3 regions of the Paenibacillus sp. FSL R10-2788 genome follow, and region 1 is predicted to be linked to each of the others. Evidence: riboswitches for the same ligand, from Rfam matches in the RefSeq annotation. Region 1 holds a riboswitch; each other region holds the start of a gene.
What was found. A riboswitch is a leader RNA that binds a small molecule or an ion and turns the genes downstream of it on or off. The one in region 1 is predicted to bind cyclic di-AMP.
Positions count from the first base shown of each region.

Region 2: it holds a riboswitch for cyclic di-AMP, as region 1 does, so the genes downstream of both, NSQ50_RS00190 (3D domain-containing protein) here and NSQ50_RS02660 (hypothetical protein) in region 1, are expected to answer to the same signal.
Region 3: it holds a riboswitch for cyclic di-AMP, as region 1 does, so the genes downstream of both, NSQ50_RS16400 (APC family permease) here and NSQ50_RS02660 (hypothetical protein) in region 1, are expected to answer to the same signal.

Region 1 is NZ_JBBOQA010000001.1:592,830-596,110, reverse strand. Features, by position in the region: gene kdpA (potassium-transporting ATPase subunit KdpA) at 1-1,049, opposite strand, end outside; gene kdpF (K(+)-transporting ATPase subunit F) at 1,062-1,139, opposite strand; gene NSQ50_RS02660 (hypothetical protein) at 1,266-1,757, opposite strand; cyclic di-AMP (ydaO/yuaA leader) riboswitch at 1,935-2,124, opposite strand; cyclic di-AMP (ydaO/yuaA leader) riboswitch at 2,544-2,708, shown strand; gene NSQ50_RS02655 (hypothetical protein) at 2,777-3,281, shown strand, end outside.
Region 2 is NZ_JBBOQA010000001.1:40,680-43,960, reverse strand. Features, by position in the region: gene rnmV (ribonuclease M5) at 1-11, opposite strand, end outside; gene NSQ50_RS00190 (3D domain-containing protein) at 188-1,354, opposite strand; cyclic di-AMP (ydaO/yuaA leader) riboswitch at 1,640-1,869, opposite strand; gene NSQ50_RS00185 (TatD family hydrolase) at 2,068-2,838, opposite strand; gene NSQ50_RS00180 (HD domain-containing protein) at 2,890-3,281, opposite strand, start outside.
Region 3 is NZ_JBBOQA010000001.1:3,712,504-3,715,784, reverse strand. Features, by position in the region: gene NSQ50_RS16410 (DsbA family protein) at 101-853, shown strand; gene NSQ50_RS16405 (disulfide oxidoreductase) at 850-1,314, shown strand; cyclic di-AMP (ydaO/yuaA leader) riboswitch at 1,509-1,668, shown strand; gene NSQ50_RS16400 (APC family permease) at 1,793-3,281, shown strand, end outside.

The sequences.
Region 1 (3,281 bases):
ATATTGTTAACACTACCTGTCGTAGCTGCCGTTGTTACCGAAGTGAACAACGAAGATTGCGGGATCCCAAAACGTACCTCTTTACCTTCCATGCTGCCTTGCGAAGACTCGATCCCCAGCGTATTGATAGCTGGATTGCCTTTGGTTTCCGCATAATAATTCAATCCCAGCAGTAGTACGAACAAGGTCATCATTGCTGTGAAAATCACCCAGCCCTGACGTTTGTTCTTAGCGAACAATCCGTACATATATGGCAAAGAGGCTGGCAGCATCCACATAGAGAGAATCTCCAGAACGTTCGTAAGTGGATTAGGGTTCTCAAAAGGATGTGCTGAATTGGCTCCGAAGAAGCCGCCACCATTCGTACCTAAGTGTTTAATTGATTCCAAAGAAGCGACTGGACCGATAGCGATTTGTTGCGTCTGCCCTTCAAGTGTAGTGACCTCAAGCGATGGCTTGAGCGTTTGTGGCACATGCAATCCTACCAGCACCAATGAAACTAGCAGAGCTAATGGAATGAATACACGAATATGTGCTTTTACGAAGTCCTCGAAAAAGTTCCCGACTGATTTCTGTCCTGTAATCCCTCTGACAAAAGCAACCGCAACAGAAAATCCGCTCGCTGCAGACGTGAACATCATCATCGTAATGACTGCCATTTGTGAAAAATACGATAATCCCGTCTCCCCGCTATAATGCTGCAGGTTCGTATTGGTCATAAAGCTGATCACCGTATTAAATGAAAGCGTCTGTTCCATATCGGCAATTCCATTCGGGTTCAGCGGCAATCCCCGCTGTAATCTTAGAAAAATATAACTGAAAGCAACCAGTACGATATTAGTTAAAACAAAGCTGAGTGCATACTTCTTCCAGGACATTCCGTCCCGTTTTTTCAGGCCGATCAGCTTATAAATACCTTTCTCTGTGCCTGCAAACCAGCGATGCGTACGATTCGGTTCGTTAGAAAATACATGATATAAATACGTTCCCATCGGCTTGACCAGCAAGATGAGAATTACAATTACGACGACTATTTGCAAAATGCCCATGAATGCCCCTCCTTAAAATTTCTCAGGATGAATCAACGCGTAAACCAGATATATAAACAACAGTAGGGTAACAGCGATTACTAGAATCACAGCTTATCCCTCCCCGTATCCTCAACTACACCTGCGCACCAGCGCATAAAGCCATAAAATAACCCGTAAATTACAGCTAACGAAGCCACCATATACAGATCCATCATATCTTCCGCACTCCTTCCATTATCCTTGATGAGGTGATCTATCGATTAGAAAATCAGCATCACCACTATGGGAATAGATTACATAGCTCGCACCAAGTCTTTTATAGACCAATCTAGGATTTATAGAACTTGTAATCACAAAAATTGGCTGTGTCGTCCAGGTACGGCACATCTGAATATAGCGGCAGCAAAGCGGAAAGCTGCTCTCAAACAGATATACCCTGCCTACCGGGAACGATGGGCGAAACCAAGTGCTCTGATGGCGGGTATCCACTAGAATAACCTGCTCGATTCCGAGCTCCTCTAGTAAAGCTTTCTCAGCCAGATTGTTGGTTAATCCCGCCATCTTAATACCCCTGAACTTCAGAAGTTTAATGAAATGTTCTCCCGCCTTTGTAGGCGCACATACAAGCACATATTCATTCTGATCCGTCATCTCTTTTTTCTCCTCCTGCTCATTTACAACAAGGAGGCAACGAAAATCTCCGAAAGGATGTTGACCTATCGTCATTTTCGGGCACAACCTAAAGCTCGGTTGTGTCACGTCATTAGACGCTGCCTTACAAATACCGCTAATGATGAATTTAGCGACCTCTTGGGGGAGGCCTCCATAAATGCTTTGCTTCTAAGAGCACAGCAAAAAGCCACAAAGGATCTCCTCTGTGGCTCGCTAGCGGTCACATTGCACTCATCCTCTCTCCATACGCTTACGAGGTTAGCTGTCGGATTCGGGCGGTGAGAGTCGCCCTACCTGTATAGATGCGAGCTCACTCGCACCCTCTACAGGATTCACCCCATAATCAGCTTCCGACTCTCACATCGGCTGCCGATTGTTGGTTCCCCCGCTTTCCTTATCGGAAATTAAGCGGATCAAATATTCGATTGTCGTTGAAACAGGAGTAATCATACTCTTATGCACGAAGACTTGTAAAACCTGAATGATGCCAAAATAATGCAAATTAAAAACTATTTTCCCATTAGATAGCGCTTACTTGATATCTAATCTCTCTATATCTCTTGTTTACTCGAGTTTCGAGCGTTTAATCGCTATCTATAACCCATGTGATTTTATTCACCTTTTTAGAGCGAAAATACTGCAAATTCCCTTTATAGGTTGAAACGCAAGAAGCTGAGGTTGAGCGAGAAAGAGGCGCGATAACACGCCATAAATACCTATTTACCTCGTTTTTCAGTCGTAGTCGGCAGGATATGGTTAAAATCGCTCTAAAAGAACATTTTCCGTTTTTTACAGAAAATCTTGAAAAGAGTATGATTCGGGTTGAATCTAATTCATGAAAAACAATCAACGCTGAGTTCCTGCATTCGCAGGGAACGGGGGAACCATCAGGCCACCTGGCCTACTTGGGGTGAATCCAAAGGAGACTGCGTAAGTCTCAATAGGTAGGGCGACTCTCACCGTCCGAATCCGACAGCTAACCTCGTAAGCGTAAAGAGAGAGACCCTTGATCCGCCACGCTTTGGCCCAGGTATATCTGCCTGTAATCCAAAACCGCAGCAGAGGTCCTCCTCTTGCTGCGGTTTTTGCGTTACCTGAGCCTATTAGGTGATAGCACGCTGGATGGGGTGAATGTTTTGAAGCACTATTATTTAGGGATACATCAAGGGCTGCTTGAGCCGATAAGTCTAAATTACGTTTGTTTCGGGGCCTTGTGGTTCGAAGAAAATAATCACAGGTACATTGTAGGTTATGCATTTGGCCAGAACCAGATCCAAGCCCTTCGCCAATTCAGTACACCTTCTTCTTGTAAAGACTGTTTAGACTCTAAGATTGTATATGAAATATATAAAAAAATTCGAGAACAACAACAGCAGCAGGATTGGTCATCGCATCAAAAACTCCCGTGGTTTACAGCCTTCAAGGAGCCTTGGAAAGATGTAAGCGCCGGTTGGTATGTCTTGAGATCCCGCAGCACCTTTCCCTTACATCTATCTGTTATACGGAAAGAGAAGTTCCGACTATGGCTAGAGCATACCGCAGTCTGTGAGAATAAAATGGAAATGCTCGCCTGTGTAG
Region 2 (3,281 bases), 550 kb from region 1:
TCCTTAATCATATTTCTTGACTCCTTCCAAAAAAAGCAAAAAGAAGAGGATTCGCTCCTCTTCTTTTGGTTAAAGAATGTATAAGTGATGAGCGGTTGCTCTGCGATCAACGAAATGATCATCCAGCGTTCCTTAACGGTTATCATCACTATAGCTTATCAAAGGATTTTTTGCAAAAGCTTCAGTTCTAGTTAAGCTCTGGTTTCACAGGTCCAATCACATATACGGTACGTGATTTACGGCCGAAATTACGAGCATGGCTCAGGGAATCATAATAGACATCCACTTTATTGCCTTTAATGGCACCGCCCGTATCCTCTGCACGGCGGAATCCAAGCCCATCGATATAAACCCACCAGCCAATAGGAATTACATTCGGATCTACTGCAATTGTACGACCTTCCGTTACGCGTGTTCCGGAGGCAGTTTTAGTACCTATTCCTGGCTCTTCTGACGAATAAGCTGTCATGGAGACGTTCTTAATCATCTTCTTGTACTCAAAGTCTACGCCAGCCTTGCTTGTGACGTTCTTAGTCTTAGCGCTAACTTTAGTCGTTTTGGAGGTAGTGCTTGATTTGGAAGTTGTTGTAGCTTTAGCAACTACAGTAGGCTTAGGAAGTGCTTTAGTACCAACGGCAATGATCTTATCTTTTGTTACCGTTTGTACTTCCTTGCCGATCATGCGCATAGAGGCCAGTTCTCCGTCTTGATAGATCTTTTCAATATGCTGAACCATGACGCCTGGTTTGCCTGCCTGTGCCACTCTAACTGTTCCCACAGTAAGGGAGGGATCTGCTGTCTTAATAACACGGAAAGGTAAGTTAGTTGTTCGCTGTACCGTTTGCTTGTTGATACGAACGATCTTAATCTCCATGTCAGCAGAGATGGTGGTGTCTAACGAAGGAAAAATCTTATCATAGCCTTCTAGGTTGATACCCAGTTTGTCAATCGCCTGACCGATAGTGTCTTCGGTCGTATATAACGTTTTTGTTGCTCCGTCCGCAGTAAGGCTAAATTTCTGCGCACGATTGATAACGACACGGTCACCGTCTTTTATTTCATCACTCAGACCTAAAGATAATTCATCATGCGGCTGCAGCGAAATTTGCTCTTTCTCCAACACATCACCAAGAAGTGCTTCTCGCGTTTCAAGTGTCTGTGTTTGCCCGTCTATTACTAAAACAAATTGTTTGTTACTTTGACCGTGTACGTACAGCAGAATTAACAGCGCGATTGCGATTGAAATCACACCTGCAAGTAAAAGTACGCGAGTATTTACTTGCTCCCACCGTAATGCGAAAGACCTGCTGGATGACTGCGAATCATGGGATACCTCTGGTTGGAATAAGCCCATTCTCTCCATCCTCCTTACATAGCCTCGTCGTCAATTTGTATATCATGAGGACTGAATTTCTTTGACGAAACTATTTGAGATTGTCACAGGATACGCACGTATTAACTTAGCGTCTCCTGCTCATGGATCGCCTGCTCGGCACAGCTACTCCCACACCTGTTATATAACAGTATGCGGGCAACATTCAGTTTATTCAAAAATAAAGAAGCCTAAAAAGAGTTCTCTTGAGGACTCTTTCGTGGCTTCTCCGATGTCAGAATACGCGGGAATGTTTGTGCACGAGGTTGCCTCTCTTACTTGCGCTTACGGGGTTAGCTGTCGGGTTCGGACGAAAGAGAGACGCCCTATTTCAGGTCACCCGCTCACGGCGGTTGCCCTTAAATTCACCCCAAAGACCACGTGAAGAAATCAAATATTGTTCTGCGGCAATTCCTAGTCGTATTCAAGATACAGGCATGCGGCAGTTCAATATTGGTTCCCCCGTTCTCCATACGGAGACTCAGCGAGACGATCCATGAATCAATGGCTGTCACAATAACAACAGCTCACATCACTGAAAAGATGATATCCTGTTTTGATGCATGTTGTAAAGGACGATTCAACCACGTTTAAGCAAATATATGGTTAAAATATTGTAATAATCAGCCGTTTTTATATTAAAAAAGTTTAATATATCGGCTATTCTCTATTTTTCACCCGTTTTACTCCTGTTTTCAGACAATCCCAAATCGTTCCAGTGCGTTCGCATACGTAATTTTAGCCAATTCTTCCCATGTTAACCCTTTAATTTCAGCCGCAGCCTCTGCTACTAACTTCACATGAGCACTCTCATTTCGCTTGCCACGGAAGGGGTGTGGAGTCAAATATGGAGCGTCTGTTTCGATCAATAATCGGTCCAATGGCGTCTGTGCAAGCACCTCTTTAGGCACTCTGGCATTTTTGAACGTTATCGGTCCTCCAAATGACAAATGAAATCCAAGGTCTAGACACATTTTTGCTGTTTCCCAGCTGCCTGAGAACGAATGCATCACGCCACCAATTTCATTTGCTTTTTCCTCCCGTAAAATCCGTACAACATCTTCATGAGCATCACGGTCATGTATACAGATTGGCATTTTTAGTTCACGGGCTAGTCCGATTTGTTTGCGGAAGACCTCCTGCTGCACATCCTTGGGAGAGGTATCCCAATAATAATCCAATCCAATCTCTCCGATGGCCACCACTTTTTCATGGCTGCAAAGAGAGGCGATCCAATCGAGGTCTCCCTCTTTCATATCAATCGCATCCTGTGGATGCCAGCCCACCGCTGCATAAATATAATCATAAGATTCAGCCAGCTTCATCGTTGAAGGGATCGTTTCCCGATTAAATCCAATATTGATCATCTTGCTAACTCCGGCCTCTACTGCACGAGCAATAACTTCCTCGCGATCCTCGTCGAATTGAGGCGCATCTAGATGTGTATGTGTGTCGAACAGATACATTTTAAAGCTCACTCCTTGTTGTTTTTATCAATAGTTCCATAAATATTTGTATTATTTTGCAAAAATCTCTGCTACAGAAGAGGGCAAGCGTGTAAGGGCTTTTTTCAGCTTATCCTGTGGGAAATATAGATGATATCTGCCACGATGAATTCCGCTTATTGAGCGCACAATATCCGATACCTCTGAAATTTCCCGCAATTGCTCATTCCGATCAAGCAGTAAAATTTGATTATTGTCGAAGGCTGCTCCTGGATGGAACACATCATAAGGCAAATCTGTCGGATAATCAATCTCTAGGTCATATTCTGGGTTAAGTCCCACTCCCGCAAAACTGCTGCAGATTTCCGTAATCATATCTGTATCCAAATTCTCAATCTCTACATATTTATACAGTTTACGATGAATAAAACGGGTACACAAGTCGCTTAATAACTCATCTTCTT
Region 3 (3,281 bases), 3.1 Mb from region 1:
TTGACTATACTGTTTGCCAAAAAGAGATTAATAATTATATAATTTTAAATGTATATGATAAAAACTACATTAGTCCCTAGAGGACAGAAAGGAATTCTCCTTGAGTAAACCTAAAAAAAGTCCAAATGTTCCCCAGTTGAGCAAACAAGAGAAACGACGGGTAGAACAGGAGCAACAGAAGCAGAAAACGAGAATTTTAGTTATTAGTTCAATAGCTGTAGTAGTTATCATTTTTGTTGGATTGTTTATGTTAGCTTCGAAAGATGCAGCAAAGAATGTCTCTACAGGAGAACCGGTAGAATTCAATTACAGTGAGCTACCTAGGATTGGTAATGAGGATGCACCTGTTAAGCTTGTTGAATTTGGCGATTTCAAATGTCCAGCTTGTTCCCAGTTTGCTGGCTCCATGAAACCGAAAATTGTTCAAGATTTTGTCAACGAGGGAAAAGCAGCTCTTTACTTTGTAAATATGGCTTTCGTTGGTCCTGACTCTGAGACAGCTTCACTAGCTGCATTGTCTGTATACCATCAGAATATGGATGAATTCTGGAAGTTCTATGATGCTGTATATGCGCAGCAAGGGGATGAGAGCGACGAATGGGCCACTGAGGATTTCTTGATAAGCCTTGCTGAAAAAGAGAAATTAGCGATCGATTACGATCTGTTGCGTAAAGACATCCAAGAGAAAACTTATGCAGATGAGCTGAAGAAAGACATTCAGTTGGCAACTGACGCAGGCGTGACAACTACGCCTTCGCTCTACATTAATGGAGTGAAAACGGCTGAACCTTTCGATATTGAAGCGATTACATCTGAAATTAACACCGCCGCAAAAGCAGTGGAGGCAAAGTGACAAAATTCCTATCTTTTTGCAAGCGTAACTGCCTCTATCTGGCCTGGTTTGTCTCTTTGGTTGCTGTAGCTGGTAGCTTGTATTTAAGTGAAGTCTTGAAATATGAACCTTGTAAGCTTTGCTGGTTTCAGCGGATTTTTATGTATCCGCAGTTATTTTTGTTGGGAATTGCCACTTTCCGTGGAGATAAGCGCATCATTCCTTATGTGCTTCCATTAAGTTTGATTGGTGGCAGTATCTCAATCTATCATTATGCGGAACAGAAGATTCCAGCGTTAAGTAAAGTTCTACCTTGTACAATTGGTGTTCCTTGTAATAAAGATTACTTGAACTACTTCGGATTTATTACGATTCCTTTGTTAGCTTTAATCGCTTTTGCTCTAATAAGTCTCCTTCTTTGGTATGGACGTAAGGAAGAAGAAATGATTGAAGTAGATGCAGAGGAGAGCTTAGGATTTTAGTTTTTACTTTGGAAGTTACAAAAAAGCTGAAAAGGTATTAAAATCACGGGCTAGAGGGATAATTGAAGATAATGAAAGAGAGCATCCAATAAGACGCTATATTTGAGCTTATTGGATGTTTTTTCATTCTTTTTTCATTTTTTTCAACGCTTTACTGTATGCACTTTGTAGACTAATATTAGACCTTGTGAGAAGTTGAATATGCGCTGAATTTTCTTAGGAAAAACGGGGGAACCAAACTTGGCATTCATGCCAATGGGGTGAATCGGAACCGGGTCGAACAGACCTGTACCGTAGGGCTATAACCACAGCCCGAATCCGCCAGCTAACCTCGTAAGCAAGGTGGGAAAATGACCATGCATAAGCATGCGGATCATTTCCGTATGCTTATTTTTGTGTCTGCATTTATGAAATCCACCGATGAAAACAGCGCACGGAAATTCCGTTTCAGCTCCCAAAGAAAGGAACTGTATCCACCATGGTAAGCAAGGTGAAACGACTATTGATCGGACGTCCGATGAAGTCGAATGAACTCGATCATGAAAAGTTATCCAAGGTTAAAGCACTGGCTGTCCTGTCTTCTGATGCGCTCTCGTCTGTAGCCTACGGAACGGAACAAATTCTGATTGTACTGGTGGCTGCCGGGTTTACTGCCATCTGGTATTCCCTGCCAATTGCATTAGCCGTATTGGGCCTGCTGGCCATCCTGATTTTATCCTATCGGCAGACGATATTTGCTTATCCGCAAGGAGGCGGAGCTTATATCGTAGCCAAGAGCAATCTTGGTATTCCGACAGGGCTGCTCGCTGGGGGTTCATTATTGGTGGATTACATTCTTACCGTAGCGGTTAGTGCCTCGGCAGGGACGGATGCGATCACATCGGCTTTTCCAAGTCTTCATAATCATACTGTTCTCATCGCTGTATCTGTTATCGTTCTATTAACAATCATTAATCTTCGCGGAGTGACTGAATCGGCTTCGTTCATCGCAATTCCAGTGTATTTGTTTGTGGTTTCGATTGTTGTTCTGATTATCTCCGGTATCGTTAAATATGCAATGGGTGGCGCGCATGCGAATGTTCCTGAAATAGGCAGCGCCGTATCTAATGTAAGTTTGTTTCTACTATTAAAAGCGTTTAGCTCTGGTTGTTCAGCCCTAACGGGGGTTGAGGCCGTATCTAATGCGATCCCAAACTTTAAAGCACCGGCTGAGAAAAATGCAGCCAAGACGCTAATGATCATGGGACTTATCCTTGGCTTTATGTTTACCGGAATCACTGTGCTGGCGTATTGGTATGGTATTGTGCCAGATGAAAAGGCTACGGTTGTCTCTCAGATCGCTGAATCGACCTTTGGCCGTGGCGGATTGTACTTTTTCATTCAAGGGATTACAGCAGTGATTTTGTTCTTGGCAGCTAATACAGCATATTCAGCGTTTCCGCTGCTTGCCTTTATGTTTGCAAAAGATAAATATCTGCCACATGCATTTATGGTCCGTGGTGACCGCCTGGGCTTCTCAAATGGCATTATTTTTCTAGGAGTTATGTCTATCATACTTGTGGCTGCATTCCATGGGAATACGGAAGGTTTGATTCCACTTTATGCGGTAGGCGTGTTCATTCCTTTTACCTTATCCCAACTGGGGATGATGGTGCATTGGATCAAAACAAGACCTGCTGGATGGGTGAAAAGATTTGTTGTAAATACCATCGGTATGCTGACTACATTGACGATTACGCTTATATTTATCATTACTAAATTCTCGAGCGTATGGATGGCATTCATTTTCTTACCTGCTGTAATGTTCGTGTTCCACCGTATTCATAAGCACTATTTGAACACTGCGGATCAACTACGTATATGTCCTGCTACTGATAAACCTGTAATTAAAGGAAGTACTGTAGTTGTTCCTGTTGCAGGGGTTACACGTGCTGTATTACATTCCATCAGCTATGCGAAGTCTCTAA